Regions from separate parts of the Desulfovibrio faecalis genome, predicted to be linked through region 2. Evidence: riboswitches for the same ligand, from Rfam matches in the RefSeq annotation. Region 2 holds a riboswitch; the other holds the start of a gene.
The links. Region 2 has a riboswitch for cobalamin ahead of ACUZ79_RS15565 (FecCD family ABC transporter permease). Riboswitches for the same ligand answer to the same signal wherever they lie in the genome.
Positions count from the first base shown of each region.

Region 1: linked by a shared signal. The riboswitch ahead of ACUZ79_RS02195 (sirohydrochlorin cobaltochelatase) and the one ahead of ACUZ79_RS15565 (FecCD family ABC transporter permease) in region 2 are both predicted to bind cobalamin.

Region 1 covers NZ_JBRBQR010000001.1:506,542-513,663, reverse strand. Annotated here, with positions in the region: gene nspC (carboxynorspermidine decarboxylase) at 1-461, opposite strand, end outside; gene ACUZ79_RS02210 (GGDEF domain-containing response regulator) at 515-1,759, opposite strand; gene ACUZ79_RS02205 (DMT family transporter) at 2,149-2,985, shown strand; gene ACUZ79_RS02200 (30S ribosomal protein S1) at 3,240-4,952, opposite strand; cobalamin riboswitch at 5,160-5,383, shown strand; gene ACUZ79_RS02195 (sirohydrochlorin cobaltochelatase) at 5,416-6,354, shown strand; gene ACUZ79_RS02190 (hypothetical protein) at 6,531-7,106, opposite strand.
Region 2 covers NZ_JBRBQR010000001.1:3,543,479-3,550,600, reverse strand. Annotated here, with positions in the region: gene ACUZ79_RS15575 (ABC transporter substrate-binding protein) at 1-184, opposite strand, end outside; gene ACUZ79_RS15570 (ABC transporter ATP-binding protein) at 132-1,082, opposite strand; gene ACUZ79_RS15565 (FecCD family ABC transporter permease) at 1,082-2,182, opposite strand; cobalamin riboswitch at 2,402-2,580, opposite strand; gene ACUZ79_RS15560 (polyphenol oxidase family protein) at 2,607-3,362, opposite strand; gene ACUZ79_RS15555 (5-formyltetrahydrofolate cyclo-ligase) at 3,353-4,105, opposite strand; gene ACUZ79_RS15550 (metallophosphoesterase) at 4,145-4,831, shown strand; gene ACUZ79_RS15545 (Rne/Rng family ribonuclease) at 5,167-7,122, shown strand, end outside.

The DNA of each region.
Region 1 (7,122 bases), 3.0 Mb from region 2:
GCGCCTTCGGAATGCTCTGGGTTGATGCGCAGGCCGCACTGAATCTGGCGGTCCGGGCAGCGGCTCTTGTTCTGCATGGCCACTGCGGGTGCGAATTCGCGCCACTGGGCAATGGAGTTGAATACCAGGTGATCCACAAGGGTGAGCAGCTCGGCCATCTCGCGGCGGTTCCAGGCAGCGGCAAAGGCGTGTACCTCGCCGCCAAAGTCCTCTCGCGCCAGCCGTGCTTCGTCCACAGAACTTGCGCAGGCTCCCCACAAGGGGCCGTGCCCCTTGGTGCGCGAAAGAAGCGGAAAAGTTGCCCAGGCTGCGTACCCCTTGAGCGCAAGAAGAATCTTGGCCCCGGTGCGCTCCTGAACTGTGCCCAGAGTTGCGGCATTGGCCAGAAGCTGTGCTTCGTCCAGAACAAAGCAGGGCGAAGGAATGCGGGCCGGATCGAACAGAAGGTTCTGGCAGTGCATGTTTGTTCCTTTGAACAAAGAGAGTTTCAGTATGGTGTCGCGCCCGTGCAGGCTTATGCTTGCCAGATAAAACGGTCGCGCCCTTCCCGTTTGGCTGTGTAGAGTTGGGCATCGGCCGCGTTGATGAGCGATTCGAGGTCGCTGGCCTTTTGCTCGGCCATGCCGATGGAAACAGAAATGGCTATGCTGAGCGCGCCGATCTGCACTGGTTTTGAACTAACGGAAGTGCGAAAATTTTCAAGCCTTCGGGCGAAGTCGTTTTTATCCATGCGTGGCGCGACCACGCAAAATTCTTCGCCGCCGTAGCGTCCGCAAATGTATGGTTCTGGAAACTCGTCGCGCAGCATGCCGCCCAGCTGCCGCAGGGCAATATCGCCCGCCAGGTGTCCGTAACGGTCATTGACCTGCTTGAAATAGTCAACGTCGATCATGGCGGCGGCCAGGGGGCGGCGATCTTTCCTTGCCTCGGCCACAGCCTCTTGCGCTTCAGAGAAAAACTGACGGCGCACCAGCAGGTTGGTGAGGGCATCGCGCTCTGCAAGGGCGCGGTTTTTGCGGATAAGATCCTGAATGTCAAGATTCATGGAAATACGGCACAAAAGCTCCTCAAAGGAGGATGTCTTGAACACGTAATCGTTGGCGCCTGAACGCAGAAATTGCGCTCCAGCGTCCGTGCCCACAGAAATGACAATAATGGACAGCTCGTCCATGGTGTGGGTTTTGCGGATGGCGGCGGTGAGCTTGATGCCGTCCATGCCGGGCATGTAGTGGTCGGCCAGCACAATGCGTATGGCGGGATGCTCCTTGAGGATCTGCAGGGCTTCCAGGCCGTTGCTTGCCGTGTAAGCGGTGATGCGCTGACGCCGCAGCAACTCGGATACCTGCATGCACCAGAGGTTGGAATCGTCCACGATCAGGGCTTCAACGCCGCTGTTGGCGCGCAGACGGCTCACCACGCGCATGAGGTACATCATGTCATCGGGGGTACGCTTGACGATATAATCTGTAACGCCCTGCAGCATGAGGCGTTTATAGATATCTTCGTCAAAGTGGGCGCTGACCACTACCACAGGGATGTTCCGGGCAAGGATGGCAGGGACAATTTCGCCGTTGGGGGCATCGGGCAGATTGAGGTCGCAAAGGGCAAGAAAGTACTGCGAAGGATTGTCCTCCAGCAGTTTTAAGGCTTGTTGGCGATTCTCGGCGCATTCGTAGGAAAGCCCCAATTGTTCCTTGAGATTGTGCGCCATAAAGCGCGCTGTTGTCCGACTGTCTTCAACGATGAGAACTTTCTGCATGTTTGCTTCCGCATGGGGGATTGGTTTGGGGCTGGATAAAAAAATTGCGCCGTGCAAGAGTGCGGAACCTGCGCGGCGGCTGTAAATTTTAATCGTATTGATTTTTGCTCTTGCAGTCAAAAGGGATAACGGCCCTTGCGTGTTATATTTGCAGAACATTTCCCGTCCAATACCGTCGGCGAAACAGCGGGCCAGTGCAGCGGGAACGATTGCCTGCCGCAGTTTTGCCCAAGATAACAGGCAACAAGCTCTGCGTGAGCGAGAGCCTCGCTGGCAATTGTGGGCGGCATGAACGCAATGTATGCGGTTCCAATCGGTGTATTGCCCTCTTTGCCTGGGGGGCTGTGTTGTTGTCTTGGCATTCTCACGGCAAAGAGGTAGCAATGCCCATGTCCCCATCAATCTTGCTCGCCATCCTCTTTGCCGCCTTTCTGCACGCGCTTTGGAATATTATTGTCAAAAGCGGTGACAACAAGCTTTTTGAAACAGGCTTGAACGCTTTTGGTGCCTGTCTTGGCGCACTGTGTCTGCTGCCTTTTTTGCCGCCGCTGCCACAGGCCGCGTGGCCCTATCTTGCCATGTCGTGCATGTGTCATCTCGGCTATTACATATGTATTTCAGCGGCCTATGAGCGGGTAGACATGTCTTTTGCCTACACGGTAATGCGTGGATGCGCGCCCTTGCTCACCTCGCTGGCACTGCTGGCCTTTGGCGTGAACATGTCGGTGGGCGCATGGTGCGGCGTGCTTACGTTGTGCGCGGGGATTATGTGCCTTGCCACGGATAATATGCGTCGAGGCTATGGCTGGAGCGAAGTTTTTATCTCGTTGCGTACATCATGCATCATTATGGGGTACACGCTGGCAGACGGCCTTGGTGCGCGGGAAAGCGGCAACGCCGCCACCTACACTATTTGGATTTTTCTGATCAACGCGCTGCCCGTGCACGTTTACATCCTGTGGCGGTATGGCTGGAGTTACGTGGGCTATGCCCGTAAACGGCTTGGTGTGGGTACGTTGGGCGGTTTGGCAAGCATGGGCTCGTATGGCATTGCCCTGTGGGCCATGACCCTTGCGCCCATTGCCGTGGTGGCGGCCCTGCGCGAAACCTCGGTGATTTTTGGCATGCTGTTGGCCATGTGGCTGCTGCACGAGCGTTTTACGCCCTTGCGTGGATTTTCTGTGCTGCTGGTTGTCGGTGGGGCAGCACTGCTCAAGCTGGCCTGACCAAAAGGCTGCAGGCAGGCTCGGTGATAATGGCGGCAGACTATGCGAGAGGGAACCTTTGCTGAAGGCGGCGTAGTCCACCCTGTATGGGATCGTTCTGTCCGTGGGCAAGAAGTCAGCCCTGCCTAGATGCCACGGGTGCATCGCCGGCACATTACCAACTCAAACACCTCCCGCTGTTTTATTGCTGGCAAGCAACAAGAAAGGGCGCTCCCTTGCGGGAACGCCCTTTTGTATTTTGAAGCAGAAACAGACTAGCTGTTTTCGCTTTCTTCAAACTTCTGCTTGAGCAGATCGCCCAGGCTCTGACCGGCTTCTTGCGGGCCGGAATGGAATTCCTTGGGCTTGCGGCGTTCTTCTTCGTCCTTGATCTGCTTGATGGACAGGCCCAGACGGCGCTCTTCGGCGCTGACATGGATGACCTTGGCCTGGATTTCCTGGCCTTCCTTGTAGATCTCGGCGGGGGTCTTCACTTTCTTGCTGGAAAGTTCGGACACGTGCACCAGACCTTCAATGCCTTCTTCCACTTCAACAAAGAGGCCGAAGTCGGTGATGTTGGTCACGATACCCTTGATGGTGCAGCCCACGGGGTAGGTGTTGGGCACATGGCCCCACGGATCGTCCACCAGCTGCTTCACGCCGAGGGTGAACTTTTCGTTTTCCTGATCCACGGTCAGCACCTTGGCCTGCACGGTGTCGCCCACCTTGTACAGTTCGTTGGGGTGACGCACTTTCTTGGTCCAGGAAATGTCGGAAACGTGGATAAGACCATCGATGCCGTCTTCGATGCCAATGAACATGCCGAATTCGGTGATGTTCTTGATGACGCCTTCAAGGACGGTGCCTTCGGGGTACTTTTCAGCAACCAGTTCCCAGGGATTGGGACGAACCTGCTTCATGCCGAGGCTGATGCGCTTCTTGTCGCCGTCCACGCCCAGAATGACCACTTCGACTTCGTCGCCAGTGTGAACCATCTGGGAAGGATGACGCAGCTTGCGGGTCCAGGACATTTCGGAAATGTGCACCAGGCCTTCAACGCCGGGTTCCAGTTCCACAAATGCGCCGTAGTCAACCAGGTTGGTGACCTTGCCGCTGCACTTGGCCCCTTCGGGGAAGCGGGCGGAGATGTCCTGCCACGGATCGGGCACGAGCTGCTTGAGGCCGAGGGAAACTTTGTTGTTGTCGCGATCAAAGGAAAGCACCTTCAGGGTCAGTTCCTGACCGATGGTGATCATTTCCTTGGGATGGCGAATGCGCTTCCAGCTCATGTCGGTGATGTGCAGCAGGCCGTCAAGGCCGCCGAGGTCAACAAACACACCGTATTCGGTGATGTTCTTGGCCTTACCGGTAACGATCTGGTTTTCTTCAAGGGTGCGCAGCAGATCCTGGCGTTTGGAATCGCGCTCCTCTTCAAGCAGCACGCGGCGAGAAACGATAACGTTGCTGCGGCGGCGGTTGATCTTGAGCACACGGAATTCGAATTCCTGGTTGACCAGGGCATCCATATCCGGCACGGGGCGCAGATCCACGTGTGAACCGGGCAAAAACGCTTCCACACCGCCGATGTCCACGGTGTAGCCACCCTTGATGCGGCGGACAATGTGGCCCTTGATGACCCGGTTGTTTTCCTGCACGTCTTCGAGCTGGTCGAACACCTGCATGCGCTTGGCTTTCTCGAAAGAAAGAGTGATGGTGCCGTCGTTTTCGTTCTTGCGAACAACGTAAACGTCAACACGATCACCCACTTTGACGGAAATGTTGCCGGCGGGGTCGCGGAATTCTGCCGCAGGAATCTGCCCTTCGGACTTGAAGTTCACGTCAACAAGCACATTGTCATCATCCACGCGGACGATTTCGCCCTTCGTGATAGAGCCTTCCTCAAGATCGCCGAAATCGGGATTGAGGTAGTTTTCAAGGGCGCTTTCGAAATTGATTTCGTTGTCGTGCCCGGTTTCCAAACCTGCCATATGTCCAGCCTCCAAACATAATTTCCCCATAACAGGGAGGTGCCTTATTATCAGGATTTCATCAAAAGAACAAGAAAAAATACGCGCCAAATCGGCTTTAGCCGCCGAAAAACCGGGATTCTGCGCCGCTTTGGACGGCCCAGGCGCGGCAGCCCGCGCGGGGCATACCCTGCAAGGGCCTGTCTGGCGGGGCTTGCAGGGTATGCCCACTTGACTTTTATTGCCGCATGAATTGTTTTGAAAAGGTCGGCGGGGAATTCCGTTAAAATCGGAAACAGTCGCGCTGCGGTAAGAGGGAACGAAGCTTCATCGTTCCGCCATTTGGCGGGGCGCTACAGCCAGTCGCGCGAGCGGCGAAGGCGAAGTCTAGGCAAGGGGCGCAAGGCCCCATGCCCTCAAGTCCGAATATCCTCCGGCATTTTATCCAACTTCAACCCGTCAACGCGCCATTGAGGAGGTTGCCATGCTGCGTACTACGCCGCATTCCATTCTGCATTTTTTCACCCGTACCCTTTTGCCCATTCTGTTGCTGTGCGCCGTCATGGGCGCGCCTGTGCTTGCCCCTGCCGCTGAATCCGGCGCAGAAAGCCCCAAGGCCGGCGTACTGCTGGTGGCCTTTGGCACCAGCGTTCCTGAGGCTCTGGCTTCCATGAAGGCCGTGGATGCGGAGTTCAAGGCCGCTTTTCCCGGTCAGCCTGTGGTGTGGGCCTATACCTCGCAGATTATCCGCAAAAAAATAGCCGCCGAGGGGCATCCCGTGGGCGGCATCAGCGATGGGCTCGCCCAGCTTGCCAAGGACGGCGTCAAGGTCGTGCGCGTACAGTCGCTGCACGTCATGGCGGGCGAGGAGTTCAGCGCGCTTGAGCGGGCGGTGCTTATCGACCTGCAAAAAAATCCGGGCCGCTTTGACTCCGTGTTTCTGGGCCGCCCCATGCTGGAATCAAAAAAAGATGCGCAGGAACTTATTCAGGCCATCAGGGAAGACGTTAAATCCCTGCGCGGCAAGGATGCCGCCTTGGTGCTCATGGGCCATGGCCAGAGCCATGGCCGTGCGGATCTGACGTTTGAAGGCACGCGCGCCGTGTTCCACGATGCGGACAAGCGCGTGTTTATGGCGACCGTTGAGGGCGCGCGCAGCGTGGACGACCTGCTGGTGGAACTCAAGGCCGCCAAGGTCAAGAAAGTGGTTATCGAGCCGCTCATGCTGGTGGCTGGCGACCATGCGCACAACGACATGGCCGGGGATGAAGACGATTCCTGGGCCTCGAAGCTCAAGGCCGCAGGTTTCAAGGTGGAGACCAATCTCAAGGGCTTGGGCCAGATTGCCGGCGCGCGCGCCATCCTGGTGCGCCATGCCCGTGAAGCTGCCGATGATCTGACCAAGGAACCCAGGAAGCAGTAGCGGGCGCTTGCCTGCGCCGCATTTTTGTTGCGGGAGCCGCATAAGCCGGGACAGCGCGTCTGGTTTGTGCGGCTTCTGTTTTTGGGTGCGGGGAATTGGGGAATGCGGGCGATGCCGCGTTTCGCAGAGGTTTTTCAGGTGTGTTGTCGGGTTCTGTGCGCTTGCGGGTGTTGCGACTAAGCCTGTCGGGTCACCAGCCAGGCCAGCATGCCGCCCTGCGCCGCAATGGCTGCCGCAAAGGCGAGCCAGCAGCCCCAGAGGGGCAAGGCCTTGGGCGCAATGCCCGCAGCCAGCGCCAGCATGCCCTGAAACGCCCGTTTGAGGGGCCACAAAAGCGCCAGCCCCGCCCACACCGAGGCGCTCAGGGTAAAAGCCTGCAATTCTTTGACTTCCCACAGCCCCACCAGCGAAGCGTACAGATCCACCTTGCCAGCATTATAGGCATTGCCGATGAGTTCCAGCCTGTCCAGAGCCGGGCCGTCAGCGCAGCTTGCGCCAAGAATGAAAAAAATGCCCACAAGGCCGAGAAACAGCAGCAAAAAAAGGCCAAGGGTACGCATTTGCCAGCGGGAATGCGCCACTCCCGCAAAATCGCCTACGCGGCGCGCAAAAAAATGTAGGGGAATAGCCAGAAGCGGCACAGGAATGATAAGCAAGCCCAAACCTGGCCGCACCAGTGCAAACGACCCCCCTGCAAGCATAAGATAGCCTGCAAGCGAGATGAAGGATGCGGGTGTGGCGGCAAGGGGCATACGCGCTCCAGTGTCG
Region 2 (7,122 bases):
CAAGGGCCAGAAAAATCTCGTTAAACGCTCCGTACAGGGCGATCACCCTTTTGACGGGTTGGGCAAAGGTTACGGTTGCGCCCGTGTCGTCCGTGATGACAATGGGGGCGGAATCACTGCGTTCACTGTTTTCAGAATTGGCCGCCTGCGCCTCTGCCGGAAGCAGAATCGGACTGAGCGCCATGCATAGGGCCAGACAATAGGTCAGACTCAGCAGAAGAGACTGCCGGGGCAGCAGATTTTTTCCCGCTCCATGGACCTTTTGCACTGGCAAGCAAGGCCTGAGGCAGTCCCCACTGGGGGTGGGGCAATACGCAGATGGGTATGTTGTAGAGCGCACCAAGATTCTCCTCTGTAAAAACCTTTGCTACCGGCCCGTCAAAAACCAGGTTTCCGTCCCGCAGCCCCATGAGGCGCGTGGCATACAGGGCCGCCAGATTGCAATCGTGCACTGCCATGAGCACACAGGCTCCAGCGGCGCGGCGGCGTTCAAGCAGGTCGAACAGATCAACCATTCGCGCCCAGTCCAGCCCTGCGGCCAGTTCGTCCAGCAGCAGGAGCGGACTCTCCTGCGCAAGGGCACGGGCCAGCAAAACCCTTTGCAGCTCGCCGCCCGAAAGTTCTGTGAGCCTGCGCTGCGCCAGCGGCGCGGCTCCGGTTTCTTCAAGCGCCCGGTCTGCTGCGGCATAATCTTCCCGCCCATAGGCCCCAAGCCACGAAAGGTGGGCAAAACGCCCGAGCAGCACCATCTGCCGTGCGGTAAGGCCCTGCGGCAACTGCCCTCGCTGCGGCACCACCGCCACCATGCGGGCGCGCTCGCGCGGCTTCAACGCCGCCAGCGGACGCCCCTGAATTTCAATGGCGCCAGCCTGCGGCGTCAGCACCCCAGAAAGGGCGCGCAGCAGCGTTGTTTTGCCGCTGCCATTGGGGCCAAGCAGGGCGGCGCACTCCCCGGCGTGCAGGGTAAAGCCCGCCTTGTGCAGCACGCTCTGCCCGCCGTATCCGGCGCGCAGCCCGGCAATACGCAGCACAGGCGGCGCCGTGCGCCCCTCATGGCGAATATCTTGGTCAGGCCGCAGCATCAGCGCCTCCGCACCAGCAGGGCAAAAAACGGCCCGCCAAGCAAGGCAGTGACCACGCCCACGGGCAGTTCCTGACCGCCGGAAAGCACGCAGCGGGCCAGCACATCCGCCCAGACCAAGAGCACCCCGCCGCCCAAAAAGGCCGCAGTCAGCAAGGGGCCGTGCCCCCAGCCCAGCAGCAGGCGCAACACATGGGGCACAACCAGCCCCACAAATCCGATCACCCCGGCCACGGCCACGCAGCCAGCGGTCATGCAGCTTGCCCCGGCCAGCAGCCACAGGCGGGCGCGGCCCACATCAAGGCCAGTCTGAGCGGCCTGTTCATCGCCAAGGGCAAGCACGTCCAGGGCGCGCCAGCCAAAGGCCGTTGCCAGCAATCCAGGCACAAGAGTTGCCAGCAAGAGGGGCAGACTGCTCCAGCCCCGGCCCTGAAAGGACCCCATGATCCAGAACACAATACTGGTTACGGATTCCTCGTTAAGGGCCTTCACAAGGGCCACCAGCGCCCCCAAAAAAGCGGCCACGGCAATGCCCGCAAGAATAACGCTCTCCCGGCTGAACGCGCCGTCGCCGCGCCCCAGCCACAGTGCGCAGCCAAGGGCCGCCAGCGCGCCGATCAGAGCCGCAGGGGCCACCAGCCCGGCATGACTGAAGCCAGCCAGCCCCGGCACATTGCCCAGCCACGGAATATTCCCCAGCATGACCACCAGCGGCCCGCCAAGGGCGATAGCCATACTGGCCCCACAGGCTGCTCCGGCGGAAATGCCCAAAGTAAAAGGATCCGCCAGCGGATTGCGCAACACGCCCTGCAATGCCGCCCCGGCCATAGCCAGAGCGCCGCCGCACAGGGCGGCCAGACACACCCGGGCAAGCCGGATGCTCACCACAACTCCGGTCAGGGCCGGATCATCGGGTGCGGGCGCAAAGCCTGCCAATGCCGCCAAAGCGCGAAACACGCTCTGCGCGCTCAAGGGCACAGGCCCAGGCAAGCAGGCCAGCGGCAGCGAAACAAGCCACACGACCACAAGACCGGTAAAAACCGGCCACAGCCTGCGGGATTGCGGATAGGAGGAAGGAGAAGACTCGGTCGTTCTGGTCATGCCAGCCCTCTGGCCGTAGCCTGCGGGGGCAAACGCGGGCCAAAGCGTTGGCTGACCTCAGGGGTCAGACCCTTGCCCAGTGGCGGCCTGCGTCGCGCGGGCATAAAAAAAGCCTCTTCCACTCGTGGTGGAAGAGGCCCGTATTTCCTCTGTCCTGCCGGCAAAAACCCGTTGCCGTGGGGCGGCCAATGCCACACCGTGGTGCCGTCATTCCATGACTGCGCACCTTGGGGCATGGCAGGTCTTCCGGCTTGGTTCCCCTGCTCCGGCCTTCCCGTTTCCAGTGGCGCAAGATGGAGCAAGGTTAAGAACCTTACGGCGGCGGGTCCGCTCCCGTTTTTCACGGGATTCCCTTTTCAAGCCGGTCTGCCCGGCTACCAATGCCGCCAACACTCTAGGCGCGGCTTTGCGGCCTGTCAATGGCTCAGGCTGCTATCCACACAAGGCTGGCCTGACGGCCCGAGCGTCTGGCGCAGCGATAGGAGAAAAACTGATCGTTGTTGCTGGCGGTGCAGATGTCCAGCCCGTAGATGTTGCGCGGCAAAAGCCCCGCCCGCTCCAGCTGGTGCCGCGTGAGGCCCCACAAATCCATGGTTTTGCTGCTGGCGTCAAACCAGGGCAGGTAGGGAGCGCCCCACTCCTTGTCAAAATTGACAAATTCCGCCTTGCCCGGCCCGAGGCTGGGCCCCCGCACGGCCAGCAGATCGCGCGGTTCAAGGCCGTAACGTTCGCAAAAGCGGGCCACGCCCGTGATGGGGAAATCGCAGCGGTTGCCGCGCCAGCCCGCATGCATGGCGGCGATGTACGCGCCGCTTTTGTGGGCAATGAGGATGGGCTGGCAGTCTGCCGTCTTAATGAGCAGGCCAAGGCCGGGACGCGCTGTGGCCATGCCGTCGCCTTCCGCCGTGACGGGCGTTTCGCAGGCCACGGCCTCCGGCTCAAAAACAAAACCGTCGCCGTGCACCTGCATCAGTTCGGCCCAGGCGGTCATGCCTTGCGGGCGCAGGCCTTCCAGCATGCTGCGGCGGTTGGCAATGACGTGTTCGGGGTTATCCTGCACGGTAAAAGCAATGTTGCCGCCGCCAAATTCGCCAAGGCTCACGCCTCCGGCGCGGGTCTGAAAGGCGCAACGCACCTGCGGAACACCGGGGAAAACAAAGGGGATATAGCTTACAGCCACAGCATACGCTCTTCAGTACATATATAGTTGACCCGCTGGTCCCAGGGGGCCAGGGGCAGGGATTCCACAAGCTGAAATTCAAAACACAGACCCACGCGGGGGCAGGTGAATCCTTTTTCCAGAAAGCGGTCGTAATAGCCGCCCCCATAGCCAAGCCGCCCGCCAGCGAGATCAAAGGCCACGCCGGGCAGGAGCGCAAGGTCGGGGGCAAGGGGGTGTGCCCCTGCGCCACTGCCGCCCGCAGCTTCCGGCCCGAAACCGGGCAGGGAATCGTGCGGTTCAAGCAGCCCCAGGGGGCCGGGCCGCAACTGATCCGGGCCGCTGCACGCCACAAAATCCATAAATCCAGGTTCGCTGCGCCGCACACGCGGCAGCCACACGAGCATATGGGCCTGCCATGCCGCGCGCAGCAGGGCTTGCGTGCCAAGCTCGCCCCGCACACCCACATAGAGAGCCACGGAGCGGGCATTCTTCCACAGGGCGGATTCCATCAGCCTGTTTTGCGCCGCCTCGCTGCGGATTTCGGCCAACTGGGGCGACTGCTCCGCCCGCAGACAGCGCATAACTTTACGCACATCGTTTCTGGCCTGAGCCATAGCATCGGGCAGCACGGCAGAAAGATTGCCCGCCGGATTCTTTGGCGGAGCATCTGGCTGATGCGCTGGTTGAGTGGGCGGCACAGGCGCGGATGGCGTGGTATCGGAGGGCAAGCGGCACTTTCCTTGTGGTGCAATGTGTGGCATTCTCAACACCTGCGCCACTGTAACAAAGGAAACAACACCATGCCAAGCGCCGACTCTCAGGATTTTCTCTGGATCGCCGTGGGCGACATCCACGACGAGCCTGAACGTTTTGCCCAAATACCGGAACTCTCGCAGGCTGACGGCATTATCGTTACCGGCGACCTGACCATCACCGGCGGCGTCAAGCAGGCAGAGCAGGTCATGAACGCCCTGTGCGTCCACGACATCCCCGTGCTGGCCCAGATCGGCAACATGGACAGGCCTGAAGTTGACCAGTGGCTGAGCGAAAAAGGCTGGAACCTCCACGCCGTCACCCGTGAGCTTACGCCCGAAATCGCCATTTTTGGCGTTGGAGCCTCCACATTTACGCCCTTTGGCACGCCGAGCGAATTTCCGGAATCCGCATTTTCCGCGTGGCTTGAAACCTGCTGGCAAAAAGCCCGCCATTATCCGCACAGCGTGCTTGTTTCGCACAATCCGCCCAAGGATACCGCTTGCGACATGATCCCCGGCGGTATCCATGTGGGCTCCACAGCCGTGCGCGAATTTCTGGAAGAAGCCCAGCCGGACATCTGCCTGTGCGGGCACATCCACGAATCGCGCGCCATGGACCGCGTGGGCCGCACCCTAGTGGTCAACCCCGGCATGCTGGCGCAGGGCGGCTACGTGCTGCTGCGCTCCAATTCGGGCCAGCTCTCCGCCGAACTCAAGATGCTTGAAGACTGATTTTTGCCTGCCGCATCTGCCGGAACGCATTGCAATGTTGTGATCCGGCGGATGCGGCCCCTGCCCCGCGCACTCCCCCGCAGCTTTTCTTCTGCCTCCGCAGGATGTTAGATCGGCAGGATGCCGTTCACGCCGCGCTCATTTTCCCGCCCGCCCCTTGCCCGCTTGCATATTTTCAAAAAAAACGTACTCTCCAAAAAGCGGATTAGCATGCTGCCGCCTTCGCGCGCCTTGTTGGCGCTGCGGCGGAGCAAATACGGCACATTCCCGTAAGTGCATGGCATGCTGGCTGAAATTTTCGCGGAGGCCCAGCGCCCCGCAGCAAAAGGATTTTCATGACCATAGACCAAGACACCCCCGTGGCCGCTTCACAGCCAGCCACGGATGCATCGTCGCAGGAAGTTTCCAAACCCAAACGTTCAACCACAACACGCAGCAAGGCCAAACCAGCCGCCAAGCCAGCCGCTGGCAAAACAGCTTCCGGCAAGGCTGCGTCCAAATCCTCCGAATCCACGGCCGCCAAAGATTCTTCTGATTCTAAAGGCGCTTCCGATTCCAAGGCCCCCCAGGCCGAATCAGCTTCATCCAAGACCACGGCGCCCAAGGCCGCCGCAACCGCCAAGGCCGCAGGCCGCAGCGCGGGCAAAACAGCAAAGACGACTACCGCCAAAGCTAAAAAAACGGCTGACGCCTCCAAAGAAATTTCTGGCAGCACGGCAGATGCCGTAGCGCCCAAGTCAGCCGCTGCCACGGCTGCTGAGACCCCCAAGGCTGCTGGCAAAACTGCTGGCAAAACTGCGAGCAAAACTTCGGGCAGGGCGAGCACTTCAAGCCGCGCCGCTACGCCCCGCAAGGCCAAGGCAGCAGAAGTCAGCACACCGGAAGCCACACTCACGGCCAAACCTGCCGAAACGTCTGATGGTTCCAAGCAGGAAGCCGCCCCCCAAAAGCCCGCCGCAAAGGCTCCCAAAGGCCGGCCCGCAAAAGTAGCGGCAAAAAGCAGTGTAAAAACCACAGCTCAGGTAACTGCTCCGAAAATTGACGCAACACCTGCAGACGTAGCCCCCAAGACCGCAAGCCCCGCAACAGACAAGCCTGCGGCTGCTGCGGCCCTCACAAGCCCGGCCCCTGCGACTCAACCCCCTGCAAAAACAGCAGACCAGAGCGCAAAACAGACGCCGGAACAAATTTCAGACAAGCCCGCAGAGGCAGCGCCGCGCCAGAACGCCCCCGTAGCGGAACGCGGTCAACGCCCCAGACAGATTGCCGACCAGAACGCGAGCCAGACCACAAGTCAGCCCACAGACAAAACAGCTGGCGCACCCGCCGCTCAGGCGGAACAGGGTGCGGAACAGGCCGCTGAAAGCGGCACGGCCTCTGCCACCGGCGAGACTGTTGCCGGGGATGGCCCGCGCCGCAAGAATCGGCGTGGACGTCGTGGCGGGCGTGGCCGCAACCGTAAAAAAGAGCTGAACGGACAGGATGGCGCGCAAACCGCCGAGGATCAGGCCAGCACAGCCCCCCTCGACGATGATGACGAGGCTCTTGATCTGGTCGATGACGCGCCGGAACAGGCCAGCCGTGCGCAGGATATGCGCCCCCAGAACGCCTCCAGACAGAGCGCCCCCAGGCAGAACAAGCCCACAAAGCAGGCCAAGCCTCAGCAGCAACAGCAGCAGAACAAGCCTGAAAACGGCAAGCCTGCCGAAAGCAGCAAACCCGCTGAGAGCAACAAGCCCGCCATTGCCGCCAATGCTGGCAAGGCTCCTGCCGAAGCCCCCAAGGGCAAGCGGCGCATGTTCATCAGCGTACTGCCCGGCGAACAGGTAGAAGTAGCCCTGGCTGAAGACGGTCAGTTGCTGGAATACTATCTGGACATGCTGCACCAGCGCAAAATCAAGGGCAATATTTACAAGGGTGTCATCCACAATATCGACACCAACCTTCAGGCCGCCTTTGTCAGCTACGGCGCGGGCAAGAACGGATTCCTCCAGATTGACGAGGTGCACCCCGAATACTGGCTGGCCCACCACGAGCCCTCCAAGGGCAAGAAGTTTCCGCCCATCCAGAAGGTGCTGAAAGCCGGTCAGGAAGTATTGGTGCAGGTGGTCAAAGAACCCACCGGCAGCAAGGGCGCGTTTTTGACCACATGGCTTTCCCTTGCCGGGCGCTTCCTTGTGCTTACGCCGGGGCAGGATCAGATCGGCGTTTCCCGCAAGGTGGACGACGACGAGGAGCGTTCGCGCCTGCGCGAAATGATGAACGGCATTGACCCCGGCCAGGGGCTTGGC